Regions from separate parts of the Zoogloea sp. genome, predicted to be linked through region 1. Evidence: predicted binding sites of a transcription regulator. Region 1 holds the regulator's gene; the other holds the start of a gene.
What was found. Region 1 encodes FliA, which starts transcription of late flagellar genes. Its sites were predicted from a motif close to CTAAAGTTNNNNNNNNNNNNGCCGNTA; they were not measured.
Positions count from the first base shown of each region.

Region 2: a site for FliA is predicted at 4,200-4,226, ahead of ACE3RX_RS02595 (flagellin). Genes of this name have one in related genera too.

Region 1 is NZ_JAYSDK010000031.1:18,420-25,643, reverse strand. It holds gene flhB (flagellar biosynthesis protein FlhB) at 1-688, shown strand, start outside; gene flhA (flagellar biosynthesis protein FlhA) at 779-2,869, shown strand; gene flhF (flagellar biosynthesis protein FlhF) at 3,027-4,586, shown strand; gene ACE3RX_RS17335 (MinD/ParA family protein) at 4,588-5,379, shown strand; gene ACE3RX_RS17330 (RNA polymerase sigma factor FliA) at 5,494-6,267, shown strand; gene ACE3RX_RS17325 (flagellar motor protein) at 6,288-7,028, shown strand; gene motD (flagellar motor protein MotD) at 7,032-7,224, shown strand, end outside.
Region 2 is NZ_JAYSDK010000003.1:51,333-58,556, reverse strand. It holds gene ACE3RX_RS02600 (glycosyltransferase) at 1-4,130, shown strand, start outside; gene ACE3RX_RS02595 (flagellin) at 4,417-5,298, shown strand; gene ACE3RX_RS02590 (flagellar protein FlaG) at 5,376-5,768, shown strand; gene fliD (flagellar filament capping protein FliD) at 5,947-7,224, shown strand, end outside.

The sequences.
Region 1 (7,224 bases):
GGTGGCCAGTGTCGGGGTGTGGGTGGTGTGGCGGGAACGGGATCATCTGTTCGGCCTGATGATGCAGCCGATCGAGTCCAGCGTCGACGATTTTGCCAGCCTGGTGCTGTTCTCGACCCTGCTGATCGTTGCCAGCCTGGCGCTGATTGCCGCCCTCGACGTGCCTTACCAATTGTGGGAATACCACCGCAAGCTGCGCATGACCAAGGAAGAGCTGCGCCAGGAGATGAAGGAGCAGGAGGGTGATCCGCAGATCAAGGCGCGCATCCGGGCGGCCCAGCGCGAAATGTCCCGCCGTCGCATGATGGCCAATGTGCCGACCGCCAACGTGGTGGTGACCAACCCGACCCATTACGCGGTAGCGCTGCGTTATGACCCGGAGGCCGCTGGTGCGCCGGTAGTCATTGCAAAGGGGATGAACCTGATCGCCCAGAACATTCGAGAACTGGCCCAGCAGAACGGCATTCCGGTTCTTGAGGCGCCGCCGCTGGCGCGCGCCCTGTACGCGCATTGCGAACTCGAACAACAGATTCCGGCGGCTCTTTATACGGTGGTTGCTGAGGTGATGGCCTACGTGTATCAGCTCAACTACTGGATTACCGAAGGCGGCTTGCCGCCAGAGGTGCCAACCGGCCTGGCGGTGCCGGCTGGTATGGATCCCGCGGAGAGCCGTCCCGAGCTGCAGTGAGCCCGCCGTCGCCGCTCGCCCTGAATTGGATGGTAAATCCCTGTGTTCTCCCGCCTTTCATCGGGCTGGAGAAGGAGGATCATGGCCCCCATGAATGGTAGCCTGAACCTGCGAACGCTCTTCGCGCCCAGCAACATCCGTGCCCTGGCCGGGCCGCTGCTCATCGTCTTGATCCTGGCGATGATGGTGTTGCCGCTGCCGGCCTTCGTGCTGGACCTGATGTTCACCTTCAACATCGCGGTGTCGGTGATCGTCATGCTGGTCGCCATGTACACCCTCAGGCCGCTGGAGTTCTCGGTATTTCCGACGGTGCTGCTGGTGACCACCTTGCTTCGGCTGTCCCTCAACGTGGCGTCCACTCGGGTGGTGCTGTTGGACGGTCATAAGGGGCCAGATGCGGCGGGCAAGGTCATCGAGGCCTTCGGGCACTTTCTCGTCGGTGGCAACACTGCGGTCGGTCTGGTGGTGTTCATCATCCTCACGGTGATCAACTTCGTGGTGATCACCAAGGGTGCCGGACGGATTGCCGAAGTGGGCGCGCGCTTCACCCTCGATGCGATGCCCGGCAAGCAGATGGCCATCGACGCCGACCTCAATGCCGGCCTCATCGACGAGAAGGAGGCCAAGCGCCGTCGTGCCGAAACCGCCCAGGAAGCGGACTTCTACGGCGCGATGGACGGTGCCTCGAAGTTTGTGCGCGGCGACGCGGTGGCCGGCATCCTGATCATGGTGATCAACGTGGTCGGTGGCCTGGTCGTCGGGGTGCTCCAGCACAATATGGAGCTGGGTCAGGCCGCCAACAACTATACCCTGCTGACCATCGGCGACGGCCTGGTGGCGCAGTTGCCGGCACTGATCATCTCCGTTGCGGCGGGCCTGGTGGTGTCCCGGGTCGGCGACGAGGGGGACATGGGTTCCCAGCTGATTGGCCAGGTGTTCACCAACCCGCAGGTGCTGATCCTTACCGCGGCGATCCTCGGCATCCTCGGCCTGATCCCCGGCATGCCGAATCTGGTCTTCCTGCTGCTGGCCGGTGGTCTGGGCTTTCTGGCCTGGAAGGGCGGGGCGCGCCAGGCCGAGATCGTCGAGGAAGCCGAGGCGCCGGCGGAGGCGCCGGCCGCACCGGTCGAGAGTCAGGAGGCCAGCTGGGCCGACGTGACGCCAGTGGATGTGCTGGGCCTGGAGGTCGGTTACCGGCTGATCCCGATGGTGGACAAGGGCCAGGATGGCGAGCTGCTGAAGCGCATCCGTGGGCTCCGCAAGAAGTTTGCCCGCGATATCGGCTTCCTGGCGGCGCCGGTGCATATTCGCGACAACCTGGAACTCAAGCCCAACGAGTACCGCATCGTCCTGAAGGGGGTCGAGGTTGGCACCGGGGCGGCCTTCCCCGGGCAGTTCATGGCGATCAACCCCGGCCGGGTGGCCGGTCCGCTCAATGGCCGGGAGACGACCGATCCGGCCTTTGGCCTGCCGGCCGTGTGGATCGACGCGAGCCAGCGGGAGCAGGCCCACGCGCTCGGCTATACGGTGGTCGATGCCAGCACGGTGGTGGCGACCCACCTGAATCACGTGATCCTCAGCCATGCCTCCGAGCTGCTCGGCCGTCTCGAGACCCAGGCGCTGCTCGACCATATCGCCAAGGAAACGCCGAAGCTGGTGGAGGACCTTGTGCCCAAGATGCTGTCGCTGGCCACGGTGCAGCGGGTCCTGCAGAACCTGCTCGACGAGGGCGTCAATATCCGCGACATGCGCACCATCATCGAAGTGTTGGCGGAGTTCGCGCCGCGGATTCAGGATCCGCTGGAGCTTACCACCCGCGTCCGCCAGTCTCTGGGGCGGGCCATTGTGCAAGGGCTTTTCCCGGGCAACGGGGAGGTCCAGGTCATGGCCCTCGACCCAGGGCTAGAGCGGGTGCTGATGCAGGCGATGGCCGGCGGCGGACCGGAGGGCGGGGCGATCGAGCCGGGCCTGGCCGATACGCTGCTGCGCGAAACCGCGGCGGCGGCCCAGCGCATGGAGGACATCGGCTTGCCGCCGGTGCTGCTGGTGCCCGCGCCGCTGCGCTGGCTGCTGTCACGCTTCTTGCGCAGGGCTGTGCCGAGCCTCAAGGTGGTGGCCAATTCCGAGGTTCCCGAGACTCGTCTGATCCGGGTTTCCGCGATGATCGCCGTGACGTCCTGAAGAACGCCCGGATACTGGCGCGGGAATAGCGCCTTAAAACCTGTCTTTTCCGCGCCTTCGATGGGCGCCGGGGCGGCGACAATGGAAGCTACCGAAGTGCCAGCTGGCGTCTGCACGTGTCCAGACCCCTGAGGCCTTCGTTCCCGGAGACAGGAGCATGAACGTCAAGCGCTACTTTGCCAAAACCGCTCGCGAGGCCCTTCGCATGTTGAAGGATGATCTTGGGCCGGATGCGGTGGTGCTGTCCAATCGGGCCGTCAATGGCGGCGTCGAGATTCTGGCCTTGCCGGCTGGCGACGTGGCCAGCATGCAGTCGGCCCAGCGTGCGCGCAGCCAGGCGCAGGCGATGCCCGCTGCCGCCCCGGCTCCCGCGCCGGCGGCTGCTCCCAAGCCTCCCGAGGATTTCTTCGACGACGATTTCCGGGTCAGCCTTTCACGGGCGGCTGGCAATCGCCAGCAAGTAGCGGCTGCGTCCGTGCCGCCGACTCAGTCGGTGCCGCGCCCCGCTGCGCCCCAGCGTCCGGCGCCGACGGTGCAGAACTTCACGCCTCCGCGCGTCGAGTTGAACCGCGACGTTTTCAACGCTGCCTCGGCCCAGGTCCGCCGCCCGCCGGCAGAACATGCGGTGGCGCCGGCGCCCCGCTCGCCGCTGCGCAGCGAGTCCGTTCCGCCGCGGGAAGCGACGCCGGCCCGCGACAATGCAGCCCGCCAGCGCCCCGCAGGCATTGAGGAAGAGGCGCGTATCCGCGCCCTGGAGAATGCCAACTCCCAGATGGCCAACGAGTTGGCCGCCATCCGCGGCATGCTGGAGCGCCAGCTCGCCGGCTTCGCGTGGGGGGAGATGGCCCGTTCGACGCCCGGGCGTACGCGCTTGATCGGTGATCTGCTTGAGGCTGGCTTCTCGGCAATGCTGGCGCGCGAACTGGCTGAAGAAGTGCCGGAGGACGAGGCGCCCGAGGAGGCGCATCGCCTGCTGCAGGTGGCCCTTGATCAGCGTTTCCGTTCGATGGCCAGCGACGTGGACATCATCGACCGCGGTGGCGTGTATGCGCTGGTCGGGCCCACCGGCGTCGGCAAGACCACCACCACGGCCAAGCTGGCGGCCCGCTGCGTGGTACGCCACGGTGCCGACAAGCTGGCCCTGATCACCACCGATGGCTACCGGATCGGTGCCCACGAACAGCTGCGCATCTATGGCCGCATCCTCGGCGTGCCAGTCTTCGTAGTCCGCGATGCCACCGATTTGCGCGAGACTCTGGCCGGCCTGCGCGACAAGCACATGGTGCTGATCGACACGATGGGCATGAGCCAACGCGACAAGATGGTCGCCGAGCAGGCCGCCATGCTGACCGGCGCCGGTAAGGTGTCGCGCCTGTTACTGCTCAACGCCACCAGCCGGGGCGATACCCTCGACGACGTGGTCAATGCCTATGCTGGCGATGATCTCGCCGGCGTGATCCTCACCAAGATGGATGAGGCCATGTCCCTGGCTCCTGTGCTCGACGTGGCCATCCGCCGCCAGGTGGAGGTGTTTTACGTCGCCAACGGCCAGCGGGTGCCGGAAGACCTGCACCTGCCCAACCGGGACAAGCTCCTCGGGCAGGCGCTCCGCGAGTTGCCGGCGAATTCGCCGTTCCGCCTCGATCCCCTGGAAGCGGGCCTGATGCTGGCATCGGGAGGCAAGGGCGGCGGCACGGGCCTGAGAGGAGGCCTCTAAGATGCTGCACGCATCCGATCAGGCTGCCGGCCTGCGTCGTCTTTTCCGTCGTACACCGTCCCCCGTGGTGGCGCTGTTCGCCTCCGGACGCTCGCCTCGCGATCTGGCGGTGCAGGTTCTGCTGGCGCTGACCGATGGTGCCCGGCGGGTGGTTGCGATCGACGAACATGCGCCCGAGCGGGGCTCCTTGCTGGCTGCTTTTGGTTTTCCTGAAGGAGGCGATTTGCTCGGCGCGCTGCAGGGCCAGCATGAAGTCTCTGAAACGATGCGCGAGGTGGCTGACGGCCTGTGGGTCGTGCCGGCAGCGGCCACCGTGCAGGCGGTTCCGCTCCTCGGGGCGGGGCATCACGAGCGGCTGGAGGTCGGGATTGCCGAACTTCAGCGCCGTGCGGACCTACTGGCCATCCATACGGTCGGCGATGCCCGCCGTCTGACGCCCTTTGCCCGTGCCGCCGGGCGTCGCCTGCTGGTGGTTGAGGCGAGTGGTGTGGGCGCGCGCGGAGCCTGTCAATGGATCAAGGGATTGGCCGCGGCCGGTGCCGGCTCGCTGGAGATCGCCGTCAGCGGCGCTCGCGACCGGGCTGACGCGACGGCGCTGTTCGCAAGCCTGCAGGATTTCAGTTCCCGTCACGTCGGCCTGCCGCTGGTATGGCGCGGCGAGGTTGGGCGCGATCCGCTGGCCGAGGCGATGACGACGCCCCTCGGTGCGCGCCACCCCGCCGACGGGGCCAGTGCCTTCATCCGTCGCCTGCGCGCCTGGTCGGCCCAGGCCGGCGCCGGCCTGGCCGGCTAAAGGGGAGTGGGTGTGGATTGTGTCGCACGGGGCCGTGAGAAGCGTAGCCTTGCCGGTGGGGGTCTCGTAACATGCGGACGGCCCCGGAAACCCAGATCAGAAAGCCGATGAAAGATGTACACCGCCTCCGGCACCCTCGATAAAGAGCAACTCGTTGTCCAGTACGCGCCGCTGGTCAAGCGTATTGCCTATCACCTGATGGCCAAGTTGCCGGCCAGCGTCCAGGTGGAGGACATCATCCAGAACGGCATGCTGGGCCTGCTCGATGCGATCAACCGCTACGAGGAAGGCCTGGGGGCGCAATTCGAGACCTACGCGGTGCAGCGCGTCCGGGGCGCCATGCTTGACGGGCTGCGCGAGAACGACTGGTTGCCGCGCAGCCTGCGGCGCGACATGCGGCGTATCGAGGCGGCCGTCCACCAGCTTGAGCAGCAGAATGGGCGCCCGCCGACGGAGAAGGAACTGGCCGACTCTCTGGGCTTGCCTCTCTCCGACTACCAGCACATGTTGCAGGAGGCCCGTGGTTACCAACTGGTGTACTTCGAGGATTTCACCGGAGAGGGTGAGGACGATTATCTCGAGCGCCACATCACGCTGGAAGGCAACGATCCGCTGACCCTGCTGCTCGAGGGAAACATGCGTGACGTGCTGGTGAGGGCCATCGACGACCTGCCGGAGCGGGAGCAGACGGTGATGGGCCTGTATTATGAGCAGGACATGAACCTGCGCGAGATTGGCGAAGTCCTCGGCGTGTCCGAGTCGCGGGTGTGCCAGTTGCACAGCCAGGCGATCGCGCGCCTGCGTGCCCGTATTTCGGGGGCTGCGCAGGGCATGGCGAAGGCCAAGGGTGAAGGTCGTGGCCGCGGCCGCCGGCCGGCGGCACCCTGAACGACGGCCAGAGGGCACGCATGGATAGCATCAGTCTTATCGGGATCACCCTTGCCCTGGCGGCAATTCTCATTGGCCAGGTGCTGGAGGGGGGGCATGTTGGGTCGCTGATCCAGCCCACGGCCTTCATGATCGTCATCGGCGGCACCCTCGGGGCTGTCATGCTGCAAAGCTCACTGCAGGTATTCCGGACCGGCGTGCGGATGATCCGCTGGGTCTTCGTTCCGCCGGCGCTCAACCATGCCGAGCTGATCGCCCAGATCGTCGAGTGGAGTCACGTGGCCCGCAAGGAAGGCTTGTTGTCCCTGGAGGCGCAGATCCCTGCGCTGGAGGACCCCTTCATCCAGAAGGGCCTGCAGCTGCTGGTCGATGGGGTCGAGCCCGAGCGCTTGCGCGAAGTGCTGGAGGTGGACATCGATACCTGGGAAGCCCAGATGAAGCAGGGGGCCAAGGTCTGGGAGGCGGCCGGCGGTTACGCACCGACGATAGGCATCCTGGGGGCGGTGATGGGCCTGATCCACGTGATGGAGAACCTGTCCGATCCGTCCCGTCTCGGCTCGGGGATCGCGGTCGCCTTCGTGGCAACGATCTACGGGGTCGGCTCGGCCAACCTGATCTTCCTGCCGGTCTCGAAGAAGCTGATGGCCGTTATTGGTACGCTGGTCTCCATGCGCGAGATGCTGCTCGACGGACTGGTCGGGATCGCCAATGGTGACAACCCGCGCATCATCGAACGCCGGCTCAGCGGCTACGTGGGATAGACCATGGCGCGGCGCAGGAAGGGCGAGGAGGAGCACGAGAACCACGAGCGCTGGTTGGTTTCCTACGCCGATTTCATCACCCTGCTGTTCGCCTTTTTCGTCGTGATGTATTCCCTGTCGTCGCTCAACGAGGGCAAGTACCGGATCATGTCCGATTCGGTGGTGAACGCCTTCCGGAATATCGCCAACAGCGAAA
Region 2 (7,224 bases), on a different contig from region 1:
CCCTCGAACTGCACCCTGAATCGTCGCTGGCGTACACGCAATGCAACTGGATCGACGAGAACGGCGATCTGATCCGCCACGCCGACCATCCGGGACACCCGCCCCATTCCTATTTCGGCCATCGGGACGAAGTCGTCGACCTGCTGATCCACGACAATTACATCACGCCATCGGCCGTGATGTTACGGCGCAGCGTCCTCGATCGGGTCCGTCGGCCGGATGGCCATGTACACGCCCCCGACATGACCGCCGGCGACTGGGAACTGTGGACACGCATCGCCCGGACTGCGCCCGATTTCATTTTCCTCCGGCAGGCCACCCTCGGCTACCGTATCCATGGCGGCCAGGTGTCCCAGGACTTTTACCGCTCCGACAAACCCCTTGCCGAACACGTCAGCATCCTGGAACTGAATCTCGCCGACCAGGCGGCCCGCCGACGCTTGCAGAAGGCTGCCACACCAGTATGGGAACACTACGAACGGCGCCTCGCAAGCTATCCGCCGGACGTTCAGGCCAAGTACGCGCCACGCGGCGAAGCCATCAGACACCTGCTCTTTCCCCGCTCGAACCATGCGGGCGGCACAGAACCGCTGTTCAGCATCATTGTCACGACCTTCAACCGCCCGCTACTCCTCATTGACACGCTGCGCAGCATCGATGAGCAAACCTTCCAGGACTTCGAAGTCATCCTCGTCAACGACTGTGGCGAACCCGTAGAGCACCTACTGAACCAGTTTTCGGCTCCGATTTCACTGATACGGCACGGGATCAACAAGGGTTTGAGCGCCGCCCGCAACTCCGGCCTGAAACTGGCCCGCGGTCAGCACGTAGTGTACCTGGATGATGATGACCTGATGCTGCCCGAGCATCTGGAAACCCTTGCCAGCGCCATCGAATCACATCCCGGCCATGTCATCTACGTGGATGCAGACTACGTCAATGAAAGCCTCGAAGGCCGGCGACGTGTCGAGCACAGCCGCGGCAACCCCCTGGTCCATGAGGAATTCTCGGCGGATCGTCTGGCGGTGCAGAACTTCATCCCGGTCAACACCTTCAGTCATCCGCGCGCAATCATCGACCAGATAGGCGGTTTCAACGAATCTTTACCCGCTCTTGAGGACTGGGAATTCCTGCTGCGCCTGTCGGACGTCCTGCCTTTCTGCCACATCCACCGCACCACCGTCGAGGTACGCACCCGCCTCAACGCAGCCGGCAGCCACATGCTGGATCGGGAACGGGGCCGCCTGCCGGAACTCTACCAGGCCGTTTACGCTCAGCACCCCACTCGCGACGTAGACATCCGCCAGGCCCGCTCACAATTGCTCGCACGCTTCGAAGAGGCTCGCAAGGCCGCGACGAACGCCCCCAGCAACGCCGACAAGAACGGGGCTTCGTCCAAGGACGACAGGACAAACGAAGAAACCGACCGGCACAACTACGCCGTCTGGCGCTCGCGCCAGACACTCCAGGAAATCGATGCCCAGGTCCTCGCCGAACGGATGGTGCTCACCTGGAACCAGCAACCAGGCATCCACCTGCTGCTTGCGCTGTACCCTGGCGAGGAATCGCTGCTGGCCGACACGCTGGACAGCCTCCCGACCCAGCTCTACACCAACTGGCTGCTGACCGTCGTCACGGACCTGCCTGCACCGGAAGGCCTCGCCGATGCGCCCAACGTACAGTGGCTATCCCTGCGCGACGCAGCCCACATCGACTACGTGGTCGACGAGATGGCCGCGGCCTCGCCCGGCACCTGGCTCGCCCGTATCGAACCCGGACTGGTCCTCGAACCCCATGCGCTGCAGGTCATCGCCGACTACATCAACGCCCGCCCCGACTGGAAGCTCATCTACTGCGACGAGGACACGCTGCAGGAAGACGGCAGCTACACCGACCCGCTGTTCAAGCCCGACGTCAATCTCGACCTGCTGCGCTCCCAGGCCTACTTCGGCAGCCTGGTGCTGGTAGCCAAGGAAAGCTTCTTGTCCAGCGGCCGCTACGGCACGCACAGGGGGGCCGAGAACTACGACCTGTCCCTGCGCGTCCTCGACCAGGAAGGGGAGCACGCAGTCGGTCATATCAGCCAGGTTCTCGCCCACCTGTCCCGGCAGACCCGACGCTCCCTCTCCCCCGAAGCCGAAAAAAGCGCCCTGCAGGACCACCTGGCCCGGCGCGCACTCACCGCCGACGTCCTTGATGGCGCCGTGTTCGGTACCCGGCGGGTCCAGTATCAGTGGCCCAACGTACCGCTCGTCAGCATCATCATTCCGACGCGGGACAGGGAAGAGTATCTGCGCCCCCTCATCGAAGGCATCGAGGAGCGGACGAGCTATCCGAACTACGAAATCATCGTTGTCGATAACGACAGCAGCGATCCGGACACCATCGAATATCTGAACACCCTGCAGGAAAATGCGCAGGGCCATCCTGCGCGAGTGCTTTCCTGCCCGGGCGAGTTCAGCTGGGCTGCCAGCGTGAATACTGGCGCCTCAGCGGCTGCCGGTGACTACCTGTTCTTCCTCGACAACGACACCCACATTGTCCAGGACGACTGGCTTGATCGACTGATGGCCTTCGCTCAGCGCCCGGAAGTCGCCATCGTGGCCCCCCGCCTGACCTATCCCGAAACGGCCAAGGTGCAGGATGCCGGCACTATCCTCGGCCTGTACGGCGTGGCGGGCAGTCCCTGGAACAACAATGCCGACATCGACGAGCCAGGCTACATGGGACGCGCTCTGTGCGATCAGAACCTCAGCGCGGCAAGTGGTTCGGCGCTACTGGTACGCCGCAGCATATTCGTGCAGCTGAATGGAATTGACGGCCGGACCTACCCACTCTTCCATGGTGCCCTCGATTTCTGCCTGCGCGCCGGCGAACAAGGCCACAAGATCGTGTGGACGCCATATACAACGCTGGTTCACTACAACAGCGTTTCCCTCGCTGCGCGGCAACGCAAGCCGGAAGGCAAGTTAGTCGATCTGCAAGCCGGCCAAAAGGCCACAGACACGCTGTTCACTCAGTGGATGTCACGCCTAGCCAACGATGCGGCCTACAACCGCAACCTCAGCCTGGCAATCCCCTACAAGCCGGACCACATCACCCCCATCGACTGGGACACAAATTTCCATGACCGGCCGCGTATTCTTGCCACGCCGGTACCGGGTGGAGCAGGCGAATACCGCCTGCGCGCCCCCTTGCGCAGCATCAGCCAGGCCGGCCTAGCACACACCATGATCAGCGAGCCGCCGAAGGCCTTCTCCATGCGGATCCTGACTCCTATCGAGATCGCCCGTGCAGCGCCTGACATTCTGATCATGCATCAACCCCTTGATGACATGCAGAGCGAGGCACTTGATGCCTATGCACGCTATTTCCCCAAACTGCGCCGAATCCTGACGCTCGACGATCTTGTTATTGATTTGCCTAGGAAGCACCCCATGTACAAGAACGGCTACAAGGACGGGCGCCAGCGTCTGCGCCGCAACCTGTCACTGATGGATCGTGTCGTCGTCAGCACGCTGCCCCTGGCTGACCTGTGTGCCGACATGATCGAGGACATCCGGATCATGCCGAACACGCTGGAATGGTCCCTGTGGGGCGACGTGGCACCACCGCGGAAGCCTCGCAGCAAGCCCCGTGTCGGCTGGGCCGGCGCCCAGCAACATCACGGCGACCTCGAGCTCATTTACCCGGTGGTTGAAGCACTGGCCGATGAGGTGGACTGGATCTTCATGGGCATGTGCCCCGATGCGCTGAAGCCCTTCGTCCGTGAAGACCGCGGCTACGAGCTCGACTACCGCAAGTACCCCCAGGCCCTCGCCGCCATGGATCTGGACCTGGCGATCGCCCCGCTGGAAATCCATCCTTTCAACGAAGCCAAGAGCAACCTGCGGCTGCTTGAATACGGCATCATGGCCTGGCCGGTGATCTGCACGGACATCTTCCCGTACCAGAACGCTCCAGTGACACGCCTGCGCAATGATCCCGAGTTGTGGATCCGCGCCATCCGCGAACAGCTCGCGGAACCGGAAGCCCTGAAACAGGCCGGCCTGGCCCTCCAGCAATGGGTCAAGGATGGCTTCATCCTGGAGAATCACACCGCGAGCTGGTTCGCGGCCTACGGTTCCTGACGGTTGTCCAACTCCAGCCATCGGGCATATCGATGGCTGGAAAAAATGTGCCGAAGTCGCATTTTCGCCCTAAAGCTTTGCGTGTTTTGGCCGCTATCACTAGCCAAGCGGCAATCCGCCAAGAATCGCAAAAAAAAACAATTGAAAAAAGTCAACATATTTTTCTAAAGTCTTTGCGGCTCATCCCGTTAATGGACTCAACGGCGGTTGCCTTACACTCACCGGGCAAGGCGAACCAAAGTTAGGCCGAACGCTTATGTCTTGAACGGAATGAAGGAGAACCAAAATGGCTGCCACAATCAACACCAATGCGATGTCGCTGAATGCGCAACGCAATCTGTCCGCATCCCAGGCAGGCCTGTCCAAGGCCGTTCAACGCCTGTCCTCTGGCCTGCGCATCAACAGCGCAGCAGATGACGCCGCCGGTCTGGCCATCGCCGACCGCATGAACGCCCAAGCCAAGGGCTTTGACGTTGCGATCCGCAACGCCAACGATGGCATCTCCATGGCACAAACCGCTGAAAGCGCGATGCAGGCCATCACCGACAACCTGCAGCGGATGCGCGAACTGGCGGTTCAGGCCTCCAATGGCACCTACACCAGCGGCGATCGCGCCAGCCTGGATCTCGAATTCCAGCAGTTGAACCAGGAAATTGCCCGCGTCGTGGGTGGCACTACCTTCAATGGCCAGAGTGTGCTGACTTCGGCGGTAAGCTTTTCGTTCCAAGTTGGCGCAGGCACGGCCAGCACTGACTCGATCTCTGTAACTAGCGGTCAAGTTGGCTTGTCTAGCGCCTCTTTTGGATCGACAACAGCAGGGGCGATTATTGCCTCGGTAGGTGCATCAGGTGCCGTTACCGCTGCATCCATTGGCGGGAGTGGCTCAACAAATGCCCAAGCCGCCATTGCGTCACTCGATGCCGCGCTTGACACCCTGAACACTGCCCGCGCCAACTGGGGTGCCGTGCAAAACCGTTTCGCGTCGGTCGTGCAGACCCTGCAAGTCGCCTCCGAAAACGCCAAGTCGTCCCGCGGCCGCATCATGGATGCCGACTTTGCCCAGGAAACTGCCAACATGACCCGCGGCCAGATCCTGCAACAAGCTGGCACTGCCATGGTGGCCCAGGCCAACAGCATGCCCAACAACGTGCTGTCGCTCCTGCGCTAACGCACCTAGAGTTGTTCGCCGCAGCAGGCGCCGCGCCATAAAAGGCACGGCGCAATCTGCACAATTAGGAGATCATCATGAGCATTCAACCCGTCGGACCCGGCGCAGCGCAGCAGTATTCGCCGCCGGCACGGCCAGCCAGCAGCGTTGGCGGCACCCGTCAGGCCGATGCTGCAACTCCTAGCGACGACCCCAAGGCAGTGAAGACCGCCAATCAGGTAGAGCAAACCGGAAGCACGCCACTGACGCCTGAGCAGTTGGCCCAGGCAGTCACGCAAATCCAGGACGTCATCAAGCAGACGGCGCAGAGTCTGCAGTTCTCGATCGACGAGGACACAGGCTCCACCGTGGTGAAGGTCGTCGATACGGAGTCCAAAAAGGTTCTCCGCCAGATTCCGTCAGAAGAAGTCCTGGCTATAGCCAAGGCCCTCGATAAACTGCAGGGCCTGCTCGTCAGGCAAAAAGTCTAGCCTGTGCACGAGCATGCGGACCACCAACCCACCCCCCAGGTGGGTTTTTTTCTGGAAGGAACCCTGGCCGGCTGGCACGGTCCATGCTGATCAAATGCAGTCACGCTGACGCGCTCAAGTTTCCGGCGCATCAGCCGTAATCGCAAACAGCAGGAACATAGCTTCACGGGGGCGCATCATGGCAACCATTTCATCTGCAGGTATCGGCTCCGGACTTAATGTCGAGTCCCTGGTCACCGGCCTGATGTCGATCGAGCGACAACCACTCTCGCAACTGCAGAAGCAGCAGAGCAGCTATCAGTCCAAGATTTCCGCCATTGGTACGCTGAAGAGTGCCCTTTCGTCCCTGCAGACGGCGGCAAAGGCGCTCACCCCCTCCGCCGGCCAGACGGCAACGGCATCTTTTTCCGCCTACAAGGCAACCTTTGCCGATTCCACGATCGCATCGGCAACAACCAGCAATTCGGCCGTTGCCGGCACCTACTCCATTGACGTCACGTCACTGGCGACCAATCAGCGTCTGGCCCTGAACACGACTTACGCCGCCGGCGCACGCGCGCTGACCTTCGGTGCGGACAGCTCACGCACGCTGACCATTAGCCTGGCATCCGGCTCCACGTCCACGATCAACCTGGACAGCAGCCAGAACACCCTTGCCGCCGTTCGCGACGCTATCAACAATGCCAATGCGGGCGCCAGCGCGACCATCGTCACTGACACAACCGGCAAGCAGAATCTGCTGCTGACGGCAACAACTGGTGGTACAGCCAACAAGGTCACCCTTGGCGGCACGGCGACGTTTGTCGATCCAGCCAATTACGTCGATGAAAACAATCCGGGCACGCCCATCGCAGCTGGCAGCGCCTTTACGCAGACCCAGGCGGCAACCGATGCCGTCGTCAAGATCCAGGGCGTCTCGATTGCGACCAGCGGCAATACCATCGCGAATGCGCTCGATGGTATCAACCTCACCGTCAGCAAGACCGGCTCCACGACCCTGACGGTCAGCCGAGACACCTCCGATCTGAAAGACAAGCTGAATACCTTCGTGACGGCGTACAACAACCTGAACTCGTCGATCAAGAGCCTCGGAGCCTACGACGCGACGACCAAGACCGCTGCCGTCCTGAATGGAGACACCTCACTGCGGACCATTCAGTCCCAGGTACGTGCGGCCCTGACCGGGACTCCCGCGAGCCTGTCGAGCAACGCCTACAAGACCCTGAGCTCCCTCGGCATCTCCTTCCAGAGCGATGGCAGCCTGACGGTCGACAGCACGAAATTCGACAAGGCCGCCAACACCGACTTCTCCGCCGTAGCAACCGCGATTGGCGCCTACGGCAGTGCGCTGAAGACAACGACCACTGATCTGCTGGGCACCGGAGGGGTCATCTCCAGTCGCACCGATGGCCTGACCGCCAGCACCAAGAGCATTAGTAAACAGATCGACGCGCTC